One region of the Vibrio sp. R12-SG2-ISO1 genome, then DNA from elsewhere that is predicted to be linked to it. Evidence: riboswitches for the same ligand, from Rfam matches in the RefSeq annotation. Region 1 holds a riboswitch; the other holds the start of a gene.
What was found. Region 1 has a riboswitch for lysine ahead of AC6R10_RS00815 (Na+/H+ antiporter NhaC family protein). Riboswitches for the same ligand answer to the same signal wherever they lie in the genome.
Positions count from the first base shown of each region.

Region 2: it holds a riboswitch for lysine, as region 1 does, so the genes downstream of both, lysC (lysine-sensitive aspartokinase 3) here and AC6R10_RS00815 (Na+/H+ antiporter NhaC family protein) in region 1, are expected to answer to the same signal.

Region 1 is NZ_JCBDGO010000001.1:181,507-188,247, reverse strand. It holds gene AC6R10_RS00830 (hypothetical protein) at 282-554, shown strand; gene AC6R10_RS00825 (inosine/guanosine kinase) at 689-1,993, shown strand; gene AC6R10_RS00820 (H-NS family histone-like protein) at 2,045-2,452, opposite strand; lysine riboswitch at 3,075-3,256, shown strand; gene AC6R10_RS00815 (Na+/H+ antiporter NhaC family protein) at 3,368-4,969, shown strand; His leader region at 5,169-5,305, shown strand; gene hisG (ATP phosphoribosyltransferase) at 5,355-6,251, shown strand; gene hisD (histidinol dehydrogenase) at 6,257-6,741, shown strand, end outside.
Region 2 is NZ_JCBDGO010000010.1:101,965-108,705, reverse strand. It holds gene thiQ (thiamine ABC transporter ATP-binding protein) at 1-224, shown strand, start outside; gene yjgA (ribosome biogenesis factor YjgA) at 313-843, opposite strand; gene pmbA (metalloprotease PmbA) at 951-2,294, shown strand; gene lysC (lysine-sensitive aspartokinase 3) at 2,373-3,725, opposite strand; lysine riboswitch at 3,812-3,989, opposite strand; gene AC6R10_RS09590 (pyridoxal-phosphate-dependent aminotransferase family protein) at 4,218-5,336, shown strand; gene AC6R10_RS09585 (PglL family O-oligosaccharyltransferase) at 5,455-6,741, opposite strand, start outside.

The DNA.
Region 1 (6,741 bases):
GTAGCGGTGACAGATCCGAGATCGAAATCACACCGATGCTTTTGAGCTTGTTCTCGCTAGGTTGTTATGCAGCCCATAGTTCGACAAATAGAGCCCAAGTTATCTGCTAAACACGGCAATGTACCTCGCGTAAATATCACAACATATCGGTTGATTGCGTTGATGGTCATTACGTCGACAGTTAGCACGGATATCATTGGGTAATGCAGGGTTAGTTGTGGCATAGTGGGCGAAATTCAAGAGTCCTAGGCTCATCTATCTCATTATTAAGTGAACTCCTCATGACTGAACACCAAGACGAACTGCTGCAAGAAACGCAACTTATTGAAGTAATTGAAAACCAACTGCAAGATGGCAACCCCATCAAAGTGAAAGAAACGTTAATGCGTTTGATGATGACGGGCACAGCAAGAGACGAAGCGATTGCCATGATGGCTTGCGCAGTCTCAATCGAAATTTTTGATGTGATGAAAAACGATGGTGAGTTTAATCTTAAACGCTATTCCGAGCACTTGGATTTGTTGCCAGATTTGAGTTTTATGGAAGGCGAATAAGCCGCCGCTAATCCTTATCGACGTTGCTCTAGGTTAAATGCGCGAGCAAACGTTTGCTATGCTAGCGGGAGTTGCCGCGCCAATAAGGGCGCGGTAGAATCGCGCCACTTTTTATCCCTTACTTTACTCTGATTATGAAATTTCCCGGCCAACGCAAATCCAAACATTACTTCCCGGTTCATGCTCGCGACCCTTTAGTGACTCAAGCGCAGGACAGCAAGAAAATGTCCCGCACACATATTATTGGTATCGACCAAACCTTAGTGGATATTGAAGCTAAAGTGTGCAGCTCGCTCATCGAAAAATACCAGTTAAGTAAGGGACACTCACTGGTGATTGATGATGCGACGGCCGAAGCGTTATACGACGAACTTAAGCGCGATGATTTGATCACCAATGAATACGCGGGTGGCACGATTGGCAATACCTTGCACAACTATTCTGTGTTGGCGGATGACCGTTCTACGCTGCTTGGTGTCATGAGTCAGGACATCAAGATCGGCAGTTACGGCTATCGTTATTTGTGCAATACCTCCAGTCGAATGGACTTGAATTATCTGCAAGGTGTCGACGGCGCAATTGGACGCTGCTTCGCGCTGATCACCGAAGATGGTGAGCGTACCTTTGCCATTAGTGAAGGGCAGATGAACCAGCTTAAACCAGAGAGCATTCCAGAAAAAATCTTTAAAAATGCCTCTGCACTGGTGCTGACTGCGTATTTGGTGCGCTGCAAAGCGGGCGATCCGATGCCAGAAGCGACCATGCGCGCTATTGAGTACGCGAAAAAGCACGATGTACCGGTCGTTCTCACGTTAGGGACTAAGTTTGTCATCCAAGATGACCCGCAGTTTTGGCAGCAATTTTTGCGCGATCATGTCACCGTTGTAGCGATGAATGAAGATGAGGCGCATGCGCTCACTGGGGAGAGCGACCCGCTTGCGGCATCAGACAAAGCCTTGGAGTGGGTCGATTTGGTGCTGTGTACTGCTGGGCCACTTGGCTTGTTTATGGCTGGTTATACCGAAGAAGCAGCCAAACGTGAAACGTCATTGCCTTTGTTGCCAGGTAGTATTGCGGAATTCAATCGTTATGAATTTAGCCGCCCAGCATTAAAAGATAATTGCGATCAAGCGATCAAAGTGTATTCTCATATTTCACCATACATGGGTGGTCCGGAGAAAATTAAAAACACTAATGGTGCCGGTGATGCGGCATTGTCTGCGTTGCTACACGATATGGCCGCGAATAAATACCACAAAGAAAATGTGCCCAACTCGAGTAAACACGCGCATGCGTTTTTAACTTACTCTTCTTTTTCACAAGTGTGTAAGTATTCTAACCGTGCCAGTTATGAGGTATTGGTTCAGCACTCTCCACGTCTTTCGAAAGGTTTACCTGAACGAGAAGATAGCTTGGAAGAAGCCTACTGGGAAAGATAAACGAAAAAAGCGCCGACAGGCGCTTTTTTTTGAACTAACTTACATCGAAAGTTAGATCAGGAACTCTTCTAGGCTCTTACCTGCATCCAATTGCTGTTGAATAGCAGATGGGGTGCGACCTTGACCTGTCCAAGTTTTAGTTTCACCGCTTGCATCCACGTATTTATATTTTGGTGGACGAGGTGCACGTTTCGATTTTGTTTTGGTTTTTGTTTCACCAGCAAGCGCAGAGTAAAGGGCATCAATATCGATACCTTCTTTAGAAATTTGCTCAGCAATGGCAGCCAGTTTGGCTTCTTGCTCTGCCGCTGCTGCACGCTGCGCTTCTTCCTCTTCTTTACGCTCAGTAAAGACTGTCGTTAATTTGCTTAGGGCGTCTTCCAGTTGCTCAAGAGTCAGTTCACGTGCTGCTGCACGAAGACTACGAATATTTAATAGTGTTTTTGTTAGTTCAGACATAACATCTCTCATTGTTATCTTATTTAAGAGTATTTCTTAAATACTAATCCTGATATTTAAACATTACAATCCATTCTTAGCAGAATGCGATAAATTTATTGTTACTGTCAGCCAAATTTACCTTTCTTTACTTTATTGGAGCGATCATTCGGCTAAGTCCTGTTTTGACGCTCAGATTTAATAATAGAGTTTCATATCTATTATTAAACGTTTCTTATCCTGATGGTACTGTTTAGATAAAAGTCGCCGAAATCAGCATGAGAACGAATTTGCCTAATAGTTGGCATTATAATGTCGATATAGTTCAAATGAACCACCTCAGTACGTTTTCTTTTACGATTTCGATCACAGCACATATTTCGACTTGGAGAAAGTGCTATCTATTTGGCATTGCAGTCAACACCGAGTTTTTAATGTCCCGGGCGTTGAACGTCAGCACAGTGTGAATTGTCACCAAATTGAGAGTTGGCTTCCCGTTTGTACCATCGCTAAGCAATAAAAGTGACAACAAAACGAGCCAAATTGTTGAAATGCAGTTTTAGATGGGTACAATGGCGCCACCTAATGCATGACTACAGTAAAACCTTTGTTAATTTGATGTTTCATTGGTTGATTATTTTGGTTGTGCGGTAGAGGAGCGGAATAAAATAGTAGCGTTTGTTGGGGTGATGCCAATGAGCATGCGTGAAAGGTTATCTCGCCGAAGTGGGCTTCCATATCAAAGGAGTTCGCTGGGGTTAGTCTCGAAAGGGCTAACACTGCCATAGTCTATAATGTGTAAAACTATGGAGCGCTACTGTAGGGTTGGGTGAAGTGTCTACTTCCCTGTCGCTAAGTTCAACATTATCAACGGCCTCGTGCGGTTGACTAATCTGCAGTAGATCTCTAACCATTTATTACTGGTTTTTGAAGATCATGAATTTAATTGATTTTGCCTCATCTCCTTTATCTCTTTTGCCACCACTCGTGGCGTTGAGTCTTGCGATCATTACGCGTCGCGTTCTTGTGTCTCTCGGTGTGGGTATCGTTTTAGGTGCCGTATTGCTTAACGACTATTCGTTTGCGAGTGCGTCGGGTTATCTTGCGTCAACCGTATCGGGCGTTTTCGTAGAAGACGGTGGCCTCAATACTTGGAACATGAGTATTGTCGGCTTCTTGCTTTTGCTCGGTATGATGACAGCACTGCTGACGCTCTCAGGCGGCACTCGCGCGTTCGCTGAATGGGCGCAGTCTCGTGTGAAAAGTAAGCGCGGTTCAAAACTGCTTGCTGCGTTTTTGGGCGTGTTCATTTTTGTCGATGATTACTTTAACAGCTTGGCGGTGGGCGCGATTTCTCGCCCAGTCACGGACCGTTTTTACGTCTCTCGCTCTAAGCTGGCTTATATTCTCGATTCGACCGCTGCCCCTATGTGTGTCTTGATGCCCGCATCAAGCTGGGGTGCCTATATTATGACCATCATTGGTGGCATCTTAGTCTCTCATGGCATCACAGAGTATTCCGCTCTGGGCGCTTACGTGCGTTTGATTCCAATGAACTTCTATGCGGTATTTGCGCTGTTGATGGTGTTTGCTGTGGCTTGGTTTGGTCTCGACATCGGTAAGATGCGCAGCCATGAAATTGCGGCGTCTCAAGGCCGTGGTTTTGACAAAGATGCAGAGAACGACACCAAAGAAGCGCACGAGCTCAATGAAGAGCTGGATATTCGTGAAAGCGAAGGCGGACGCGTCCTTGATTTGGTTTTGCCTATTGTGCTGTTAATCATTGCAACGGTCGCGGCCATGCTTTACACCGGTGGTCAGGCGCTCAAAGCGGATGGCCAAGCATTTAATCTGCTGGGCGCTTTTGAAAACACCGATGTGGGTTTGTCTTTGATCTACGGTGGTATTGTGGGTTTGGCAACGGCGCTGTTTACGGTAGTTAAGCAACGCATTGCGACCATCGAAATTGCTCGTACACTGTGGGTTGGTGCGCGCTCAATGTTTGGTGCGATCCTCATTCTAGTCTTCGCGTGGACCATTGGTAGCGTGATTGGTGACATGAACACAGGTAAATACTTGTCAACGCTGGCGCAAGGTAGCATCAACCCACATTGGTTGCCGGTTATCCTGTTCTTGCTCTCGGGCTTGATGGCGTTCTCGACCGGTACCTCTTGGGGTACATTCGGTATCATGTTGCCGATTGCGGGTGATATGGCTGGAGCAACAGATATTGCCTTGATGTTGCCAATGCTGAGTGCGGTGCTGGCAGGTTCGGTCTTTGGTGATCACTGCTCACCGATTTCAGATACCACGATTTTGTCTTCGACGGGTGCTCGTTGTAATCACATTGATCACGTCTCGACTCAGCTACCTTATGCGTTGTCTGTGGCGGCGATCTCTTGTGTGGGCTTTATCACTCTCGGTATGACGGCATCGGTCGGTCTCTCATTTGCGGTCGCCAGCGTGGCGTTTGTAGCGGTGTGCGCGGTGCTTTCAATGATGTCTAAATCGAAACTAGCGAGCTGTACGACGTCATAAAACGATAGACAGTTGGTATCTAACTGACAGATTCTATTGATTATTTTAAGGAGGCGTTGGCCTCCTTTCTTATTTGTCTAATACAAATAAGAAAAAGTTGAAATTAAAGGTTGAAAAGATCCCTGAGCTTGGTTAGTGTGGTTAGCAACCAAGCGAGCTAAGAGAGCTTTATCAGTATGCGCAATTTTGTAATGAACATTCATCATCACCATCACCCAATCTAGTCTTTCGGGAGATGTGCGCATACCCGGGAGATAGGAAACTCCCGGAGGCAGAAAATCGCAAATATAAAGATTTATGACCCTCGGGAGACAAACCTTCCGAGGGTTTTTTAGTTTTTAAGTCTAACGTTTTGAACGATTTTGAACACAGGGATACAAGAGTCATGCAAACACAACGCCTAAGAATCGCCATTCAGAAAAAAGGTCGTCTAAGTAAAGAGAGCCAAGCACTGCTGAAAAAGTGCGGTGTGAAATTTAACGTCATGGGTGAAAAGCTGGTGGTTCACTCAGAGAACATGCCTATCGATTTGCTGCTTGTGCGTGACGACGATATCCCAGGTTTGATCATGGACGGTGTGGTTGATCTTGGCTTCATTGGCGAAAACGAATTGGAAGAAGTCCGCCTAGACCGAAAAGCATTGGGTGAACCTAGTGAGTTTGTGACATTGCGTCGTCTCGATTTTGGTGGCTGCCGTCTCTCTATTGCGATCGATAAGGATGAAGAGTACAAGGGCCCGCAAGATTTGGCCGGTAAGCGTATCGCCACCACCTATCCACAATTGTTAAAAGCCTACATGGATGAGCAAGGCGTACCGTTCTCAACCTGTATGCTGACTGGTTCTGTTGAAGTCGCGCCACGTGCTGGCCTTGCTGATGCCATCGCCGACCTAGTGTCTACCGGCGCTACTTTAGAAGCGAACGGCTTAAAAGAAGCGGAAGTCATCTTCCAATCAAAAGCGACCCTTATTCAGCGTAAAGGTGAGTTCGCACAAGATAAAACCGAACTGATTGATAAGCTATTGACTCGTATGCAAGGCGTTCAGCAAGCGAAAGAGTCGAAATACATCATGCTGCACGCCCCAGCAGACAAACTTGAGCAGATCAAATCGCTCCTTCCTGGCGCAGAAGATCCAACCGTCTTGCCGCTCTCTGCTGACAAACAAAAAGTGGCCGTTCACCTTGTTAGTACCGAAAACTTGTTCTGGGAAACCATGGAACAACTCAAAGAGCTTGGTGCTAGCTCAATCCTAGTACTTCCAATTGAGAAAATGATGGAGTAAGGGCGATGAGAACAGTTGTTTGGCAATCATTGAGTGAATCTCAACAAGACTCCATTTTAGAGCGCCCTGCCATTACCGAAGGGGCGAATATTACCGCTGCGGTGTCTGAGGTTATCGCGCAAGTAAAAACTCAAGGCGATGCTGCTCTATTGGCGTTGACGGAAAAGTATGATCGCGTCAAACCAGAGTCGATTCGAGTCTCAACTCAAGAGATTGAGGCGGCGTCAGAGCGCTTAAGCGAAACCATGAAGCAAGCGCTTGAGCAAGCGTACGCCAATATCGCTAAGTTTCACAAAGCCCAAAAGCCACAGCCTATTAAAGTTGAAACGCAACCTGGTGTTGTGTGTGAACAAGTGACTCGAGCGATTCAGAAAGTCGGTCTTTATATCCCAGGTGGCAGTGCGCCACTGCCATCGACCGTATTAATGCTCGGCGTACCGGCTAAGATTGCGGGTTGTCGTAAAGTGGTACTCTGCTCACCACCACCGAT
Region 2 (6,741 bases), on a different contig from region 1:
GGTTAGAGATGCTATCACTGGTCAAACAGTTGGCGAGTGAGCGTGATATTACGGTCGTGATGGTGACGCACCACTTGGGTGATGCGAAAGCGATCGCAACGCATTTTGCGTTTGTCGAAAAGGGTCATGTCGCAGCGACTGGGCCGATCTCAGAACTAGCAGCGACCCACTCGGACTCTAGCCTCGGCGCATTTGTTCAGGCGGCCACCACGGCGCACAACTGAGCGCTATAACAATGGGCTAGAAAGCAGAGATAAAAAAAGCGGATAAGTGTGCACTTATCCGCGTCAATCATCACTGACTAAGAGCGTGTTATTGTGGCTCTTCGCTGCTCAATGCTTTGAGGATCTGGAAAATCTCTCGATACGCTTTAGCCGGCTTGTTGGCTTGTTTTTCTTTGTTCGCCTGACGAGCAAGCTGACGCAAACGCTGACGGTCCGCATCCGGATACAGCGTCAATACCTCTTCAATTGCGCTGTCGCCCTCTTCCACCACACGGTCACGCAGTTGCTCTAGTTTGTGCAGCAGCGCCGTGGTTTGAGAGTGCTTGTTACGGACTTTATCCAGCGCCGCTTGAATTGGCTCTGGGTCTTCGTGACGCATCAATTTGCCGATAAACTGCAACTGACGACGGCGCGCTTCGTTTTTAAAACGCTGCGCATCGCGAATCGCATCGGCCAAGTCTTCGCTGAGTGGAAATTTTTCCAACACAGAGGGCTTGAGGTTAACGAGCTCTTCACCCAGTTTCTGCAGCTCTTCCATGTCACGCTTCAACTCGGATTTACTTACCCAGATGATCTCTTCTTCTGGTTCCCATGGCGCTTTCTGATTTTTGCGAGCCATTTTCATACCTTCATTTGAACGTCTATTTCTCTATTTTAACAAGAATCATGGGGAGAAAGCGAAATTCTTGTTATCCTAGCGACAAAGCAACGACTGATGAAGAGAATATGGACGTAAAAAAGCAAGTGGCACAGCAGCGTATCGAGCTTGAAGCTGCCGTCGCGAAAGCGTTAGAGATGGCGGGTGAAAAAGCGGATGCCGCGGAAGTTGCCATCAGTAAAACCACAGGTTTAAGCGTATCGACTCGCATGTGTGAGGTCGAAAATGTGGAGTTCAACAGCGACGGTGCACTCGGTATTACCGTCTACCGCAATCAGCGTAAAGGCAGCGCCTCAACGTCAGACTTAAGCGAAAAAGCGATTCAACAAACGGTATTGGCGGCGCTCGATATCGCTCAATACACATCAGAAGACCCGTACGCAGGCCCAGCACCGGCTGAGTTGATGGTCAAAGATATTCCCGATTTGGATCTGTTTCACCCCGATACGCCTGATCCTGACTACGCGGCAAAAATGGCGATTGAAGCGGAGCAAGAAGCGCTCAGCTACAGCGATAAGATCAAGCAAAGTGATGGCGCCAGTTACGATAGCCATTATGGCGTCAAAGTGTACGGCAACAGCCACGGCTTACTGGCGAGTTATGCCTCAAGTCGCCATAGCATCAGTTGCTGTGTGATTGGTCAAGGCCAAAACGGTGAAATGGAACGTGACTACAGCTACACAGTGGCGCGTCACAAAGACGACCTGTGGACGCCGAAATCCGTGGGCCTGAGCGCAGCGGAGAAAACCGTCAGTCGTTTAGACGCGCAGAAGCTCAAAACCGGTCAGTACCCGATCATGTTTGCGGCGGATGTCGCAACGGGTCTACTCGGTCACCTTGTGATGGCGATCAGTGGCGGTAACTTGTACCGCAAATCCTCGTTTCTTCTTGATCATCTTGGTCAGCAAATTCTACCCAGCTGGTTCCAAGTCGACGAGCGTCCCCATGTGTTGCGTGGTCTGGCGTCAAGCCCGTTTGATAGCGAAGGCGTTGCGACGCAAGATAGACAAATTATCACTGACGGCGTTTTATCCACTTACCTATTGACCAGCTATGCGGCGCGTAAAATGTCGATGACGCCAACCGGTCATGCGGGTGGCATCCACAACTGGTACGTGCAATCAACTGGGCAAGATTTTGATCAAATGCTTAAGGCGCTGGACACCGGCTTTTTGGTTACAGAAGTGATGGGGCAGGGTGTGAATATCGTGACGGGCGATTACTCGCGCGGCGCAGCCGGTTTTTGGGTTGAGAATGGTCAAATCCAATTCCCCGTCTCGGAGGTGACCATCGCAGGCAATCTCAAGCAGATGTTCAACCAAATTGTGGCTGTCGGCAGTGATGTGGAAACCCGTTCGCAGATTCAAACCGGTTCTATCCTGCTTGAGTCAATGAAAGTGGCGGGCGAATAAGCCTCACTATTTGACGTAGCAATGCTTCAGCGACGAAACACGAGAGTGCTTCGTCGCTGATGTGTATTTATAGTGCTGTTAGCGCTCAAACAGCTCGACATGCAACTTCTGAATCGCTTGTTTGGCTTCTGATTCACGCAGTAAGAAACAGAGGTTGTGCTGGCTAGCGCCGTAACAAATCATTCGTAAGTTAAAGTCTTCAAGTGTACCAAATACTTGTTTTGCATAACCTTTGCTCTCGCTCATGTTGTTACCAATCAAGGCGACGACGGAGAGGTTGTGTTCCACTTTCACGCTGCACAGCTCTTCAAGCTCTTCACGCGCAGCTTGAGGTAACGATGGCGCACCGCCAGAGGTACCTGTTTGATCAAGCGTTAATGAGACACTGATTTCAGAGGTGGTGATCAAATCGACCGAGACCTTATGCTTGGCCAAGATCTCAAACACTTTGGCTAGAAAGCCGTAAGCATGGAACATTTTCGCGCTGCGCAGCGTCACCATGGTTTGGTTGTTACGTAGGGCTAGGGCGCGAAACAGCGGTGAGCTTTCCACTTGATGACGAATCCAAGTACCGCCTTGCTCAGGCGCTTTCGAGGAACCGACAAATACCGGAATATCATGGCGCAGAGCAGGGACTAGGGTCGAAGGGTGCAGGATCTTGGCGCCAAAATTCGCCATCTCTGACGCTTCGCTGAAGCTAATTTCTGCAATCGGTGCCGCATTCGGGGCAATGCGCGGATCTGTGGTGTAGATTCCCGGTACGTCAGTCCAAATTTCTAAGCCAGAGGCTTGCACTGCCTCGGCAATCAAAGCCGCACTGTAATCACTGCCACCACGGCCAAGGGTAGTGGTGTTGCCTTCTTCATCGGAACCAATAAAGCCCTGTGTCACCACAACGTGCTCGCGGCACAGTGGCAGCAAGGTGTCACTGGCAAGCTCACGAATGGCGGCAACATCCGGTTCTGCGCGGCCAAAGTGGCTGTCAGTGCGCAGTACATCACGAATATCAAAGCGTACCGCGTTGATGCCGCGCTCAATCATCAGTTGGGTTAAAATGTGGGTCGACATCAGTTCACCACACGCAACAAGGTGATCAGTCAACTTATTGCTGGCTTGAATCGAGGCCGCTTCCGCAAGGCTGGTGACCGTATCAAGCAGACTGTACACTTCACTCGCCGCATGGGTTGGATCATTGAGTTGATTAAGAATCGCATCATGAATCTCAGCGAGCTGAGTCAGAATATCGCTGCGTTGCTGCTGATCTTGTACGCCGTTCGCCAGCGCGACCAATAGATTTGTTACCCCTGAACAGGCACTGCTGACCACCAGTTTTGTCTCTGGATTGTTCTCAACGACCGCCGCACAACGGCTCATCGCTTCAAAGTTTGCAACACTTGTCCCACCAAATTTAGCAACGTTAAAATTGCTCACGGCATTTCTCCCACAACTTCCTGAATATTGAGTCTTTCCTTTGCGTGAGGTGAGGATGAGCGAGAGTAGAGGTAGGTATGGAGTACGACCTCAGAAGCTCATCACCAGACGGCGCTGATGACAGTTGATGGGACTCAACCCAAGTCAACCGACAGGCTTAAACCACAATATAAGCCTACCTCGGCACTACTCCCCCTCAGAATGTTGTTTTGGAATTGTGGCTCCACAACATGCCTACCTGGGTAGTGCTCCTCTTCTGCAAAAAGCATAATTGTTTGTACAACAGGGTGACGAATTGTCTTGCCACCGCTTTCGCATTGAACGTGTTTATCTTCTTAATGTCAATGCGAAATTTACGGGTTAAAGACGATAGGTTCAGTTTGTGAGGCTGGTATGACCTGTCGACTTTTTGCGCATTGCTGCGCTGGATGAATTCGATTATGGTGAAGAGATAACAACAAGAACACCCTCATGATTCAAAAGGAGTTGCCAATGACTTACCAAAGTTTTATCCCCCCTCGCCGTATTTTGATGGGCCCTGGTCCATCCGATATTTCCCCACAGGTACTGCAAGCTTTGAGCCGCCCGACGGTGGGCCACCTTGACCCGCTTTTTATCCAGATGATGGACGAACTCAAGCAGCTGCTTAAATACGCCTTTCAGACCAACAATGAGTTTACGATTGCCGTCTCGGCACCAGGCAGTGCAGGTATGGAGACCTGCTTTGTTAACTTGATTGAGCCGGGGGACAAAGTCATCGTCTGCCGCAATGGCGTGTTTGGCGAACGCATGCGAGAGAACGTGGTACGCTGCGGCGGTGAAGCGGTGTTGGTTGATGATGAATGGGGAGCGCCGGTCTCGGTAGAGAAAGTTCGTGATGCGTTGCAGGCGCATCCTGATGCCAAGCTCCTCGCGTTTGTCCATGCAGAAACGTCGACAGGGGCATGCAGCGATGCGAAGACGCTGGGCGCGCTTGCTAAAGAGTTCAATGTGTTGTCGATTGTCGATGCGGTGACGTCACTGGGTGGTGTGCCACTCAAAGTCGATGAGTGGCAACTTGATGCGGTCTACTCGGGCAGTCAAAAGTGCCTCTCTTGTACGCCGGGCCTTTCTCCTGTGACCTTCTCCAGTGCAGCGATTGAGAAAATCACCGCTCGTCAAACACCGGTGCAAAGTTGGTTTTTAGACCAAAGTTTGGTGCTCGGTTACTGGAGTGGAGAGGGCAAGCGCAGTTACCACCACACAGCGCCCGTCAACAGTCTCTATGCACTGCATGAAGCTTTGCTGATGCTCAAAAATGAAGGGTTAGAAAACGCGTGGCGTCGCCATCAGCAGATGCACCACAAGCTCAAGGCTGGCTTATTAGCGCTTGGCTTTGAGTTTGTGGTGGAAGAGTCCGCACGCTTGCCGCAACTGAATGCGATTTATGTTCCTGAGGGAATTGATGAAGCCCAAGTGCGCAGCCACCTTCTTGATACGTACAATCTGGAAATTGGTGCCGGGCTTGGCGCATTGGCGGGCAAGGCGTGGCGGATTGGCCTAATGGGCTATGGTGCGCGTGAGGAGAACGTCGCGCTCTGTTTGCAAGCGCTTAAAGAGTCGCTCGGATAGAGTCGCTCGGATTAGAGTCGCTCGGATAGAGTCGCTTGGCGAGCAAATCGACTTATTAATGATTGCAGATGGCTCTCCAGTTCGGAGAGCCTTTTCTTATCTACTTTTTGTTTTCTTTTTATTCTTCGTCTGTACGAAGTAGTGCGTCGGTTGTCGGTGGCACGTATTGCACGTCTGAGAAATCGCGCCGCGGAAACAGGAATTGCGCTTCGGCTCGGATTTGCTCCGCCTTTTCACTGTCATTCAAACCTTGGTAGGCCAGAATCAAGTTGTTGTAGAACGCCGGTCTCGGTTTGTGGGTAATCACGCCAAGCGACCAATCCACGTAGGGTTGAATAAATTCAGGGTTTTGCTGGTGCAGGCCAATATTGAGATAGGTGCTGTAGATGTCCCAGTCAAAACGTTCCTGCCAGACAATCGGGTTACTGACTCGGTTAAGGATATCTGGATCTTTCGGTTTGGAGAGCTCAAACTGTGTCAATATGTAGTTGGTGTGCAGCGTGGTGATCATGTAAAACGACGTCACCAGCGGCAAGACCAAACTTGCTACGCGCAGTCCGGTCTGCGATACGATGCTCAATCGCGCATATCGGTAGGCGCGCTTACGTTGGTCGACCCAGTAAATCAATAGGATAAAGGTTACCCAATGAATCGCTGAGTGATAAAACGGATATTCTAATTGGGTGTGAAGCACGATGGGGATAAAGAGCGAGAAAATCGCCAAACGTGTACCTTTCTTCGCTGCGTAGATACGATACAGTACCAAAATGGCCGCGATCAACATGGCCAAAATCGGCAGCACGCCTCCCTCTACGCCCCAATATAAGGTTTCGTTGTGTGGGTGATCCATTGATGCAAGCCCAGGCGGATAACTGGCGTTGAGCTGATGTTGACGCGCCGTATAGACCAAGTATTCAGCTTCAAAGCGTCCGTAACCATAGCCAGTAAATGGCTTTTCAATCAGCATATCGAGCGTCTGAGGGAAGGTGTATTGTCTGGGCCCTTCTAGATTCACCTTTCGCTCTGCCAGGGTGTTGTTCTCACCGATCAACGTGGTCCCTAAGCCAATGGTGACGCCAATAATCACAGAGACGAGCCAACCGACGGCGCGTTTTTTGGTGGCAAAGCGCATCAAATAAGGGATCAGCAGCACGACGACCAGTAGCGCACTGAGCCAACCCGTCCGAGAGGCGAGCACTACCAGTAGGGGCAGCACGATGGCAGGTACCAGATAGAGTAGCGCCACATGGCTGACTTTGCGTTGATATTTAATGGGCTGACGGGTCAGCAAATAGCCAGACAGCGCAAGCCCTGTGGCTAAGAAGCTCGCCATGACGTTCGGTTGCTGAAAAATGCCGTATGGACGATTGGCGTCGGTGTTGTAGCCAAAGGGATTGCCGGGTTC